2 regions of the Kitasatospora sp. NPDC022856 genome follow, and region 2 is predicted to be linked to the other one. Evidence: predicted binding sites of a transcription regulator. Region 2 holds the regulator's gene; the other holds the start of a gene.
The links. Region 2 encodes HrcA, which represses chaperone genes, less so after heat shock. Its sites were predicted from a motif close to TTNGCACTCNGNNNNNCNGAGTGCNAA; they were not measured.

Region 1 (6,503 bases), on a different contig from region 2:
CGCGCCATGAAGAAACGTTTCTTCATGGCGCTTCGAGCCGCCGGTGCGCCCGGGCGAACGCCCGGTCAGCGCCCGGCCGCCGCGCCCGCCAGCCGCTCCAGCATCAGCGCCACCGCTGGCACCTCGGCGAGGTCCGGCAGGGTCAGGGCGACCACCTGCCGCACCGCCGGCGCCCCCGAGGCGGTCCGCACCGGCACCGCCGACACGCCGTCGGGGCGCACCGACTCCAGCGCCAGCCCCGGCAGCACCGCCACCCCGAGCCCGGCCGCCACCAGGCCGACCACCGCCGGGTAGTCGTCGGTCGCGAAGTCGATCCGGGGCTCGAAGCCCGCCCCCGCGCAGAGTTCCACCAGGTGCCCCCGGCACTGCGGGCAGCCCGCGATCCACTGCTCCCCCGCCAGTTCGGCGAGTTCCACCGGCTCGCGCCCGTCGCCGCGCCCCGACAGCGGGTGCGCGGCGGGCAGCAGGCCGACCATCGGGTCGTCGAGCAGCGGGGTGACCACCAGGTCGGACCAGTCGGTGGTGGCGCTGAGCTGCTGGGCCTCCAGATTGGCCTCGGCCCGCGCCTCGCGCGGCGTGCCGTGCCCGGGGGCGGACGCCGGAAGGGGCGTCGGCGCGCCGCCGGGGGCCTGCGGATACCTGAAGGCCAGCGCGATCTCGCACTCGCCGCCGCGCAGCATCGCCAGCGACTCCGGCGGTTCGGCCTCGACCAGCGACACGCGCACCCCCGGATGGCTGTCCCGCAGCCGGGCGACGGTCGGCGGCACCAGGGTGGAACTCGCGGTGGGGAAGGAGACCAGCCGCACCCGTCCGGCCCGCAGTCCGGCGATCGCCGCGACCTCCTCCTCGGCGGCGGAGAGCCCGGCCAGGATGCCGGTGGCATGCTTGAGGAGCACCCGCCCGGCCTCGCTCAGCTGCATGCCGCGCCCCGAACGGACCACCAGCGGGGTGTCGACGGACTTCTCCAGGGCCTTCATCTGCTGGCTGATGGCGGGCTGCGTACAGCCCAGCTCACGGGCGGCGGCGGAGAAGGAGCCGGTGCGGGCGACGGCACGCAGAACGCGCAGGTGGCGGGCCTCGATCATGCCTCAGTTATAAGGCAATCTTTGCTTTATGCAAAATTCAACTGATAGTTGAAGAGTCAAACGCCCCACACGCCGCAGGCCCGGCCCGTACCCCGAGGGGCGCGGACCGGGCCTGCGGTCACTGATCAGGCGTCAGTGGGAGTGGCCGTGGCCGCCGTGCGAGTGGCCGTTGTCGGCCTCCTCTTCCTTCTTCTCCACCACGAGGGTCTCGGTGGTGAGCAGCAGGGAGGCGATCGACGCGGCGTTCTCCAGCGCGGAGCGGGTGACCTTGACCGGGTCGATGACGCCGGCCTTCAGCAGGTCGCCGTACTCACCGGTGGCGGCGTTGAAGCCGTGACCGGCCTCCAGCTCGGCGACCTTGTGGGTGATGACGTAGCCCTCGAGGCCGGCGTTCTGGGCGATCCAGCGCAGCGGCTCGGCGAGCGCCTTGCGGACGACCGCGACACCGGTCGCCTCGTCGCCCGACAGGCCCAGGCCGCCCTCCAGCACCTTGGCGGCGTGGACGAGGGAGGCGCCACCGCCGGCGACGATGCCCTCCTCGACCGCGGCACGGGTCGCCGAGATGGCGTCCTCCAGGCGGTGCTTGCGCTCCTTCAGCTCCACCTCGGTGGCGGCGCCGACCTTGATGACGCAGACGCCGCCGGCCAGCTTGGCCAGGCGCTCCTGCAGCTTCTCGCGGTCCCAGTCGGAGTCCGTGTTGGCGATCTCGCCCTTGATCTGGGCGACGCGGCCGGCGACGGCCTCGGTGTCACCGGCACCGTCGACGACGGTGGTCTCGTCCTTGGTGATGGTCACGCGGCGGGCGGTGCCCAGCACGTCCAGACCGGCCTGGTCGAGCTTGAGGCCGACCTCCTCGGAGATGACGGTGGCACCGGTCAGGGTGGCCAGGTCGCCCAGGATCGCCTTGCGGCGGTCACCGAAGCCCGGGGCCTTGACGGCGACCGCGTTGAAGGTGCCGCGGATCTTGTTCACCACGAGGGTGGACAGCGCCTCGCCGTCGACGTCCTCGGCGATGATCAGCAGCGGCTTCGAGGCACCGCCCTGCAGGATCTTCTCCAGCAGCGGGAGCAGCTCCTGGATGGAGGAGATCTTGCCCTGGTTGATCAGGATGTACGGGTCCTCCAGGACCGCCTCCTGCCGCTCCGCGTCGGTGACGAAGTACGGCGACAGGTAACCCTTGTCGAACTGCATGCCCTCGGTGAAGTCCAGCTCCACGCCGAAGGTGTTGGACTCCTCGACGGTGATGACACCGTCCTTGCCGACCTTGTCGATCGCCTCGGCGATGAGCTCGCCGACCTGGGTGTCCTGCGCGGAGAGGGACGCGACGGCGGCGACGTCGTCCTTGCCCTCGATCTCGCGGGCGATGGACAGCAGGTGCTCGGAGACCGCGGCGACGGCCTTGTCGATGCCCTTCTTCAGGGCGGCCGGGCCGGCGCCCGCGGCGACGTTGCGCAGACCCTCGTTGACCAGGGCCTGGGCCAGCACGGTGGCGGTGGTGGTGCCGTCGCCCGCGACGTCGTTGGTCTTGGTGGCGACCTCCTTGACGAGCTGCGCGCCAAGGTTCTCGTACGGGTCGTCGAGCTCGACCTCACGGGCGATGGTGACACCGTCGTTGGTGATGGTCGGCGCACCGAACTTCTTGTCGATGACGACGTTGCGGCCCTTGGGGCCGATGGTCACCTTGACGGTGTCGGCCAGCTTGTTGACACCGCGCTCCAGCGAGCGGCGGGCGTCCTCGTCGAACTGCAGGATCTTCGCCATGTTCCCTATTCCCTCGGGGCTGCGACCGGCACGCCGGCCACCGGACTACGTGAACCAACAACCACGCCCCGGGCCCCTGTCACTGGGACACGGATCCGGGGCGGGCTGGAACGTCTTACTTCTCGGTGCTGCTTACTTCTCGATGATGGCGAGAACGTCGCGCGCCGAGAGGACGAGGTACTCCTCGCCCTGGTACTTCACCTCGGTGCCGCCGTACTTCGAGTACAGGACGATGTCACCGACGGCGACGTCGAGCGGCAGACGCTGGCCGTCCTCGAAGCGGCCCGGGCCGACAGCCAGGACGACGCCCTCCTGGGGCTTCTCCTTGGCGGTGTCCGGGATAACCAGGCCGGAGGCCGTGGTGGTCTCGGCGTCGAGCGGCTGGACCACGATGCGGTCCTCGAGCGGCTTGATGGCAACCTTGCTGCTGGTGGTCACGTCCGAGCTCCCCTTCGGAGATTACGGGGTTGTCTAACGGGTAGTGGCGAACCTACGGGCCTGCCGTCGCGGGGGTCAGACACGCTTCTTCGCGTTAGCACTCTCCTGGTGGTGAGTGCCAAGGACGACCATAGGCCGCGGTTAGCACTCAGTCAACCAGAGTGCCAACGGCGCGCCCGAAACGGTTCTCGCGGGCGGCTGCCGGGCCGCACTCCCGTACGACGCCGCCGATGATCCGCACGCGCGTGCGTCCGATCAGGGCCCACTCCACCAGTGCGCTCTCCCCTCCGCCCCGGGCGGGCCGGCCCCGGGCGGCCCGCCGCGCCGACCGGGGAGAATGAGCGGGTGGACACCGAGAACCTGCAGCCCCTGCTGACCCCCGAGGGGCAGTCCCTGCTCGCCGAGCTGCGCGAGTTCGCGCCCGAGGAGGAGCTGGCGCTGGCGACCAGGCTGCGCCGGGAGCACTCGGCGGAGCTGGTCTCGGCGGCGTTCGGGCAGGCCCGGCTGCGGCAGCGGGCGCGGGCGAAGTTCGGCGCGGACGCCGACCTGATGTACTTCACGCCCAACGGCGTCGAGCAGTCCACCCGGCGCAGCGTCGCCGAGTGGCGGGCACGGCGCTTCGCCGAGCTGGGCGTGCGGCGGCTGGCCGACCTCTGCTGCGGGATCGGCGGCGACGTCCTCGCGCTGGCCCGGGCCGGGATCGAGGTGCTCGCCGTGGACCGGGACCCGGCGGCCTGCGCGGCGACCGCCGCCAACGCCGCCGCACTGGGCCTGGCGGACCTGGTCGAGGTGCGCTGCGCGGACGTCGCCGACGTCGACGTCACCGGCTACGACGCGGTCTTCACCGACCCGGCCCGCCGCACCTCGCGCGGCCGGGTGTTCGACCCCGAGGCGTACGCCCCGCCGCTGTCCTGGGCGATCGAGGCCGGCCGGCGCACCCCGATCGGCGCGCTCAAGGTGGCCCCCGGCATCCCGCACACGGCCGTGCCGGGCGACGCGGAGGCCGAGTGGGTCTCCGACCACGGCGACGTCAAGGAGGCGGTGCTCTGGTTCGGCACCGGGGCCGACCGCCCGCACCGCGCCACCCTGCTGCCGCACGGCGACTCGCTGACCGGCGGCGACCTGCCCGACCCGCCGGCCGGACCGGTCGGCCGCTACCTCTACGAGCCGGACGGCGCGGTGATCCGGGCCCACCTGGTCGCCGAGGTGGCCGAGCGGGTGCACGGCCGGCTGATCGACCCGAAGATCGCCTACCTCACCTCGGACCGGCTGGTCGCCACCCCGTACGCGCACGCCTTCGAGCTGACCGACGTGCTGCCGTTCCACATCAAGAAGCTGAAGGCGCTGCTGCGCGAGCGGGCCGTCGGCGCCGTGGTGATCAAGAAGCGGGGGATGGCGATCACCCCGGAGGAGCTGCGCCGCCAGCTGAAGCCGAGCGGGCCGAACAGCGTCACCGTGATCCTCTGCCGCACCGACCAGGGCCCGCTGATGATGCTCGGCCGGCCGGTGGCGCTCCCGTAGGCGGACTCCCGGTCAGCCGGCGGGCGGCCGGATGTAGTCCTCCAGCCGGGCCACCGCGAAACCCTGCTCCTGGATGCGGGCCAGCAGCTCCCCGAACATCTGCGTCATCGTCTCGCCCTTGAGGTCCTTGGGCCCCCGGAAGTGGGCGAGGACGATGTCGCCGGGCCGCAGCTTCTTGTCCGCCGCCTGGTACTGCATGTCGTGGATCTGCATCGACTCGCGCCAGAGCACGATCGCGCGCGGCCCGCACTGCTGCACCGAGGTGTTCAGCGCCGGGGTGTTGGCGCCGTCCCCGTACGGCGGGCGGAACAGCAGCGGCGCGGTGCCGTACTGCTGGGTCAGCGCGGACTGGGCGTCGCAGATCTCGGACTTCTGCTTCTCCGGCGCGACCTTGCTCATCTGGGCGTGGTCGACGGTGTGGTTGTGGATGTGGTTGCCGAGCGCCTGGAGCGGCTTGAAGTAGCCGTAGTCGTCCTTGACGATGTCCCGGGTCAGGAACATCGAGACCGGCACCTTGAGGTCGGTCAGCATCTCGACGAACTTCGGGTCCTTCTCGGCGCCGTCGTCGATGGTGACGAAGACGACCTTGTCGGTGGTCTTCACCTCACTGAACACCGGTACGGGGCCGGTCCGTTCGAGCTTGACCGGCTTGTCGGCCGGCGCCGGCGGGGCGGGCGGCAGCGGCTTGAGGTTCCACTTCGCCCAGGCCGCCGCGTCCCCGGCGGCGGGCACCGCGGCGGGCGTCGCCGTGGGAGTCGGACTCGCCGCGGCGGACGGCCGCTGCCCGACCGCCGGCGTCGTCGCGGCGGTCGCCGCGGGCCCGGCGCCCGTGCCGCCGCTGCCACAGCCGGTGGCGGCGGCCAGCAGCGCCAGCGCCCCCACCGCGTACGTCCTCGTCCTGCCCCGCCCGTACCGCTCCACCGCGCCGCGCTCCCAGCTACCGTCCAGCATGCTCTCAGCTATGCACGGTAGTGGGCGGCCGTTCGGTTCCCGGACAGGCCCGGCAGCTCGCTACTCCGGGTCCGGCCCGGACGCCGGGTTCGCGCAGGTCTCCGGGCCCGCCCCGGTCTCCGGGTGCTCGCTGGACTCCGGGTACTCGCTGGACTCCAGGTGCTCGCTGGCGAAGGACCAGCGGTGCACCGGGCGGCCGATCAGTGCGGCGGGCGGCTCGGGGACGGGCACCGGCTCCGCCGTCCACCAGGTGATCAGCAGCACCCGGTCGCCCGGCGCACCGAACAGCTCGGCGCGGACCAGACCGGCCGAGCCGCGCAGCGCGGGCAGCGCGACCTCGCGGACCCAGGCCGACAGCTCGGCCCCGCGGCCGTCGGCGGCCCGCGCCTCCCACATCGCGGCGGTGGTGGTCACCGACCGCCGCCCAGCGCCTGGTACGCCTGGCCGTGCACGTCCGTGTGCGGGACGTGCACCTCGGTGACGGGCAGCGAGGAGTCGGCCGACAGGTCGAAGGACGAGGGCGCGCGGTCGCGCCAGACCATCTCGGACCCCAGCGCGGCGACCATCGCCCCGTTGTCGGTGCACAGGCCCGGACGCGGCACCCGCAGCCGGATGCCCGCCTTGTCGCAGCGCTGCTGGGCCATCTCGCGCAGCCGGGAGTTGGCCGCCACGCCACCGCCGATCATCAGGTGGTCGACGCCGTTCTCCTTGCAGGCCTTGACCGCCTTGCGGGTCAGCACATCGGTC
Region 2 (6,503 bases):
AAGTCGGCGACGATCGCGGGCAGGTCGTCGATGCCCTCCAGGTACTCGACGACGACGCCCTCGATCCGCAGGTCGTCCCCCCAGACCCGCTCGACCAGTTCGGCGTCGTGCCGCCCCTCGACGTAGATCCGCGACTCCCGGGCCACCCGGGCCCGCGCTCCGGGGACGGCGACCGAGCCGGAGGCCGTCCGGCCCGGCGCGCGCGGGGGCGCCGGCGCCGCGGCGGCGGGGCGGACCAGGGTGACGGTCCGGCCCTCCAGCAGGAAGCCGCGCGGCACCAGCGGGAACACCCGCCGCTTGCCGAACCGGTCCTCCAGGGTGACGGTGAACCCCTCGGCGGTCTTCTCGCAGCGCACCACCGCGCCGCAGAAGCCGGTCGCGGCCTCCTCGACCACGAGGTCCCGGTCGGCGGGCACCTCGGGGGCGGGCTGCTGCCGCTTCCACGGCGGGGTGAGGTCGGGTCCGTACTGGCGGCTGCGCATGCAGGTGACTATAGGCAGGCCCGACGGGGCGTCACAGGCCCGGCGCGCCCCAGACCGGGAACCAGCGGGTGAGGTCCTTCTCCAGCCGCAGGTCGTTCCCCAGCATGGCGTTGACCTGCAGTTCCAGCGGGCTGTCGCGCTTCTCCCCGCCGCCCGGCACCGGCGCGAACGGGTAGAAAGTGCCGCGCTTGTACAGGTAGACCAGCGCCAGCGGCTGCCCCTCGGCGCCGCGGAAGGCCACCAGCGAGCAGAGCAGCTGCGGGCCGAAGCCGTTCCCCTCCAGCTCGCTGTTGACCGCGTGCAGGTCGTTGACCAGCTCCGGCAGCTCCTCGGGGGTGTGCCGGGCGAGCAGCCAGGAGTAGCCGTAGGCGTCCTTGGAGGCCTCCACCGGGACGCCGCCGCGCTCGGTGTCGGCGTCCAGCAGGGCCCGGACCTGCCGCTCGACCTCGACGAAGGCGCCGCCCTCGACCGAGGAGAAGCAGACCGACCCGACGCCGGTCGGCCGGAAGCCGGCCGCCGCCTCCAGGGTCAGCGCGGCCGAGGGCACGCCGAACAGCTGGTCGAGGTCGGGCCGGACGGGCTTGGTGCGGCCGAACAGTGCGTCCAGGATTCCCACGGCGGTCCCCTCCGGGGCGTGTCGTCGGCTCAGCGGCCGAGCTGGGTGGAGATCTTCGCCAGCTGCTCCAGCCGCTGCTCCAGCGAGGGGTGGGTGGAGAACAGCTGCGAGGCGGCCTCCCGGGCGCTCAGCGCGGGGGCGAAGTAGAAGGCGTTGTACGGCTGGGCCTGGCGCAGGTCCTTGGTCGGGATCGCGGCGATCTGGCCGGTCACCTTGGTGAGCGCCGAGGCCAGTGCGCTGGGCCGGCCGGTGAGCTGGGCGGCGGCCCGGTCGGCGGCCAGTTCCCGGTAGCGGGAGAGCAACCGGGTCAGCAGGAAGCTGATCGCGTACACCACCACCGACACCAGCGGGATGACCAGCGCGGCGATCGCGGCGTTGGAGTCGTTGCTGTTGCGGCCGCCGCCCATGAAGCCGCCGTACATCGCGATCCGGGTCATCGCCCCGGCCAGTACGCCGAGGAAGCCGGCGATGGTCATCACCGCGACGTCCCGGTGGGCGACGTGCGACAGCTCGTGCGCCAGGACGCCCTCCAGTTCCTCCGGTTCCAGCCGCCGCAGCAGCCCGGTGGTGACGCAGACCACCGCGTTCTGCGGGTTGCGGCCGGTCGCGAAGGCGTTCGGCATGTCGTTGTCGGCGACCGCCACCCGGGGTTTGGGCATGTCGGCGAGGGCGCAGAGCCGGTCGACGGTGCCGTGCAGCTGGGGGTACTGCTCCGGGGTCACCCGGTGGGCGCCCATCGCCCGTTCGGTGATCTTGTCGCTGAACCAGAACTGGGCCACGAACAGCCCGCCGGAGATCAGCACGATCAGTGGCCAGGCGCCGCGCAGCAGCGCGATCAGCAGGCCGGTGAAACCCACGTACAGGAGCCCGATCACGAACATGGTCCCGACCATCCGGCCGGTCAGGCCGCGGTCCGGGGCGAAGCGGGTGGGCTGGCCCGAGGTCGACATCGCTGGTCCTCCGTTCGCCGTTCGCTATCGATGCTGCCACCCGGCCGGTCCCGCGGCATCACCCGCGCGCCGCGCGATGCGGGCAGGATCACCCCGGCGGTGCCGTTCCTGCCGTCGGACCCGGGCCTTACACTGGCAGGTACGGTTCTGGCACTCCTCTGTTCAGAGTGCCAAAGGCCGCGGTCCGCCCGGCGGACCGCACCATGCCGGAACGACACACGTCACCACGGACAACGTGCGAAGAGGGAGGTGCGTGCCCCATGGCCGGTGAGGTCCGCCAGCTCGACGAACGCAAGCTCGCCGTGCTCCGCGCCATCGTCCAGGACTACGTGGGCACCGAGGAGCCGGTCGGCTCCAAGGCTCTCGTCGAACGCCACAACCTCGGGGTCTCCCCGGCCACCGTCCGCAACGACATGGCCGCGCTGGAGGAGGACGGCTTCATCCACCAGCCGCACACCAGCGCCGGGCGGATCCCCACCGACAAGGGGTACCGCCTCTTCGTCGACCGGCTCGCCGAGGTCAAGCCGATGAGCGCGCCCGAGCGGCGGGCGATCCGGCACTTCCTGGACGGCGCGGTGGACCTGGACGACGTGGTCGCCCGCACGGTCCGGCTGCTCGCCCAGCTCACCCGGCAGGTGGCGGTGGTCCAGTACCCCTCGCTCTCCCGCTCCACGGTGCGCCACATCGAGCTGGTCGCGCTGGCTCCGGCCAAGGTCATGCTGGTCCTGATCACCAACACCGGCCGGGTCGAGCAGCGGATGGTCGACTGCCCGGGTCCGGTCGGCGAGGTGGTCCTCGCGGACCTCCGTGCCAAGATCAACACGAGGGCCGTCGGCGTGCGGCTGCCCGACGTGCCGGGGCTGCTGGACGAGCTCCCGGCGATGTTCGAGGCGGTGGACCGGCCGGCCGTCACCATCGTCCTGGCGACGCTCTTCGAGGCGCTCGCCGAGCAGAACGAGGAGCGGATCATGCTGGCCGGCACGGCCAACCTGACCCGCTTCGGCCACGACTTCCCGCTCACCATCCAGCCGGTGCTGGAGGCGCTGGAGGAGCAGGTCGTCCTGCTGCGCCTCCTGGGTGAGACGGCGGACGCCGGGATGACGGTCCGGATCGGCCGGGAGAACGCGTACGAAGGGCTCAATTCCACCTCGGTCGTCTCGGTCGGTTACGGTTCGGGCGACGAGAGCGTGGCCAAACTGGGTGTGATCGGTCCGACCCGGATGGACTATCCGGGCACAATGGGGGCGGTGCGAGCGGTGGCACGGTACGTGGGCCAGATCCTGGCCGAGTCGTAGGGAACGACCGGTGTCACACAGGTGACACCGGTACCAGTCGCAAGCACTTCTACAGGCGGAACAAGCGGAGCATTTGGTGGCCACGGACTACTACGCGGTACTCGGCGTCCGACGGGATGCGGGGCAGGACGAGATCAAGAAGGCGTTCCGGCGCCTGGCGCGCGAACTGCACCCGGACGTCAACCCCGACCCGAAGACGCAGGAGCGGTTCAAGGAGATCAACGCCGCCTACGAGGTCCTCTCCGACCCGCAGAAGCGGCAGGTCTACGACCTCGGCGGGGATCCCCTCTCGCCCAACGGCGGAGGCGCGGGCGGCTTCGGCGCGGGCGCGGCCGGGTTCGGCTTCTCCGACATCATGGACGCGTTCTTCGGCGCGGCCGCCGGTCAGCGCGGCCCGCGCTCGCGCACCCGGCGCGGCCAGGACGCCATGATCCGGCTGGAGATCACCCTGGAGGAGGCCGCGTTCGGCACCACCAAGGAACTCCAGGTCGACACCGCCGTCACCTGCACCACGTGCAGCGGCGAGGGCGCCGCCCCCGGCACCTCCGCGCAGACCTGTGACATGTGTCGCGGCAAGGGCGAGGTCTCCCAGGTCACCCGGTCCTTCCTGGGCCAGGTCATGACCTCCCGGCCCTGCCCGCAGTGCCAGGGCTTCGGCACCGTCGTGCCGACCCCATGCCCGGAGTGCGCCGGCGACGGCCGCGTGCGGGCCCGCCGCACCCTGACCGTGAAGATCCCGGCCGGTGTCGACAACGGCACCCGGATCCAGCTGGCCGGCGAGGGCGAGGTCGGCCCCGGCGGCGGCCCGGCCGGCGACCTCTACGTCGAGATCGCCGAGAGCACCCACCCGACCTTCCAGCGCCGCGGCGACGACCTGCACTGCACGGTCACCATCCCGATGACGGCCGCCTCGCTCGGCACCCAGGTGCCGCTGCAGACCCTGGACGGGCTGGAGGAGGTCGACATCCGGCCCGGCACCCAGTCCGGCCAGTCGATCCCGCTGCACGCCCGCGGCATCACCCATCTGCGCGGCGGCGGCCGGGGCGACTTGATAGTGCACGTCGAGGTGCAGACGCCCACCAAGCTCGACCCCGAGCAGGAGGACCTGCTGCGCCGGCTCGCGGTGCTGCGCGGCGAGGAGCGGCCCTCCGGGCAGTTCGCGCCGGGCCAGCAGGGGCTGTTCTCCCGGCTGAAGGACGCCTTCAACGGCCGCTGACCGTACCGGCGCCCGGTGCCCCGCTCCCGGCGGGTCACCGGGCGCCGTCGTTCCCCCGTCCGTCCCCCCACTCCAGGAACCGCCATGACCGCGCCCGTGTTCGTCGTCGAGACCGCGCAGCTCGCCTCCGCCGCCCCCGGCGCGGTGGTCCGGCTGGACGGCCCGGAGGGGCGGCACGCCGCCGCCGTGAAGCGGCTGGAGCCGGGCGAGGCGGTGACCCTGGCCGACGGGCTCGGCCTGGGCGCCGACGGCACCGTCACGGCCGTGCACGGCAAGGACGCCGTCGAGGTGACGGTCGCCGGGGTCCGCCGGGAGGCCGAGCCGGCGCCGCGGATCGTCGTCGTCCAGGCGCTGCCCAAGGGCGACCGCGGCGAGCTGGCGGTGGAGACCATGACCGAGGTCGGCGTGGACGTGGTGATCCCCTGGGCCGCCTCCCGCTGCATCACCCAGTGGAAGGGCGAGCGCGGTGCCAAGGCGCTCGCGAAGTGGCGCTCCACCGCCCGCGAGGCGGGCAAGCAGTCCCGCCGGCTGCGCTTCCCCGAGGTCCGCGAACTCGCCACCACCCGCCAGCTGGCGTCCGTCCTGGCCGGGGCCGCGCTCGCCGCGGTGCTGCACGAGGACGGCGCCGAGCCGCTGGCCGGTGCCGCGCTGCCCGGCGGCGGGGACATCGTGCTGGTGGTCGGCCCCGAGGGCGGGGTCTCCCCGGAGGAGCTGGCCGCCTTCGCCGAGGCCGGTGCCAGGCCGTACCGGCTCGGGTCCTCGGTGCTGCGCACCTCGACCGCGGGAGTGGCCGCCGGCGCCCTGCTGCTGGGCCGCACCGGCCGCTGGGGCTGAGCGGGCCGGTCGCCGCACGGACCGTTCGTCCCCCGGTGGTTCGTTCCCCGGCGGTTCGTCCCCCGTAGGGGGCGGCCTGCGCGAAACCGGAGGCGCGCCGCCCCGGCGGGTGCGTAGGGTGCGGCTGTGAGCGAATCCCCGAGCACCCCTGCCGGCGCCTACCTGCGCCATCCGCACCTGCACGGTGACCTGATCACCTTCGTCGCGGAGAACGACGTCTGGCTCGCCCCGCTGGACGGCGGCCGGCCCTGGCGGCTGACGGCCGATCACGTCCCGGTCCGCCGCCCGCGCTTCTCGCCGGACGGCCGGCACATCGCCTTCGTCTCCACCCGGGACGGCGCGCCCGAGGTGCACGTCGCGCCGGTGGACGGCGGCCCGTCCCGGCGGCTGACGTACTGGGGCAGCGACCAGACGCAGCTGCAGGGCTGGACGGCCGACGGCAGCCCGGTCGCCACCACCTCCGCCGGACAGGCCACCCTGCGCCGCACCTGGGCCCATGCCGTACCGCTGGACGGCGGCGAGCCGCGGCGGCTGCCGTACGGGCCGGTCGGCGGCGTGGCGTACGAGCCGGGCGGCGACCGGGTGCTGCTGCTCTCGGCGGCCGGTGCGGAGCCCGCGCGGTGGAAGCGCTACCGGGGCGGCCGGGTCGGCAAGCTCTGGATCGGCGCCGAGCGGTTCGCCCGCGTCCACGAGGAGCTGGACGGGCACATCGAGGCGCCGCTCTGGGTCGACGCGCCCGGCGGCGCCCGGATCGCCTTCCTGGCCGACCACGAGGGCGTCGGCGAACTCTACTCCAGCCTCCCCGACGGCAGCGGCCTGCGCCGCCACACCACCTCCCCGGAGGGCTTCTACGCCCGCGGCGCGACCAGCGACGGCACCCGGGTGATCTGGCACCGGGCCGGTGACCTCTGGCTGCTGGACGACCTCGACGGCGCCGAGCCGCGCCGGCTGGACGTCCGGCCGTCCGGCCCCCGGGCCGGCCGGCGGCCCCGCCCGGTGCCGGCCGCGCACTGGCTGGAGAGCGCCGCCCCCGACCGCACCGGCCGGGCCGGCGCCGTGGTGGTGCGCGGCAGCGTGCACTGGCTGCCGCACCGGGAGGGCCCCGCCCGG

Region 1: a site for HrcA is predicted at 3,426-3,452, ahead of groES (co-chaperone GroES). Genes of this name have one in related genera too.

The regions. Positions count from the first base shown of each region.
Region 1 is NZ_JBVHHE010000007.1:151,072-157,574, forward strand. Features, by position in the region: gene ACZ34W_RS10990 (LysR family transcriptional regulator) at 66-1,085, opposite strand; gene groL (chaperonin GroEL) at 1,218-2,846, opposite strand; gene groES (co-chaperone GroES) at 2,979-3,284, opposite strand; gene ACZ34W_RS11005 (THUMP-like domain-containing protein) at 3,630-4,805, shown strand; gene ACZ34W_RS11010 (polysaccharide deacetylase family protein) at 4,818-5,756, opposite strand; gene ACZ34W_RS11015 (hypothetical protein) at 5,817-6,170, opposite strand; gene tsaD (tRNA (adenosine(37)-N6)-threonylcarbamoyltransferase complex transferase subunit TsaD) at 6,167-6,503, opposite strand, start outside.
Region 2 is NZ_JBVHHE010000001.1:525,089-531,591, reverse strand. Features, by position in the region: gene ACZ34W_RS02410 (DUF3097 domain-containing protein) at 1-482, opposite strand, end outside; gene pspAB (PspA-associated protein PspAB) at 514-1,098, opposite strand; gene htpX (zinc metalloprotease HtpX) at 1,128-2,048, opposite strand; gene hrcA (heat-inducible transcriptional repressor HrcA) at 2,309-3,343, shown strand; gene dnaJ (molecular chaperone DnaJ) at 3,420-4,559, shown strand; gene ACZ34W_RS02385 (16S rRNA (uracil(1498)-N(3))-methyltransferase) at 4,644-5,393, shown strand; gene ACZ34W_RS02380 (S41 family peptidase) at 5,520-6,503, shown strand, end outside.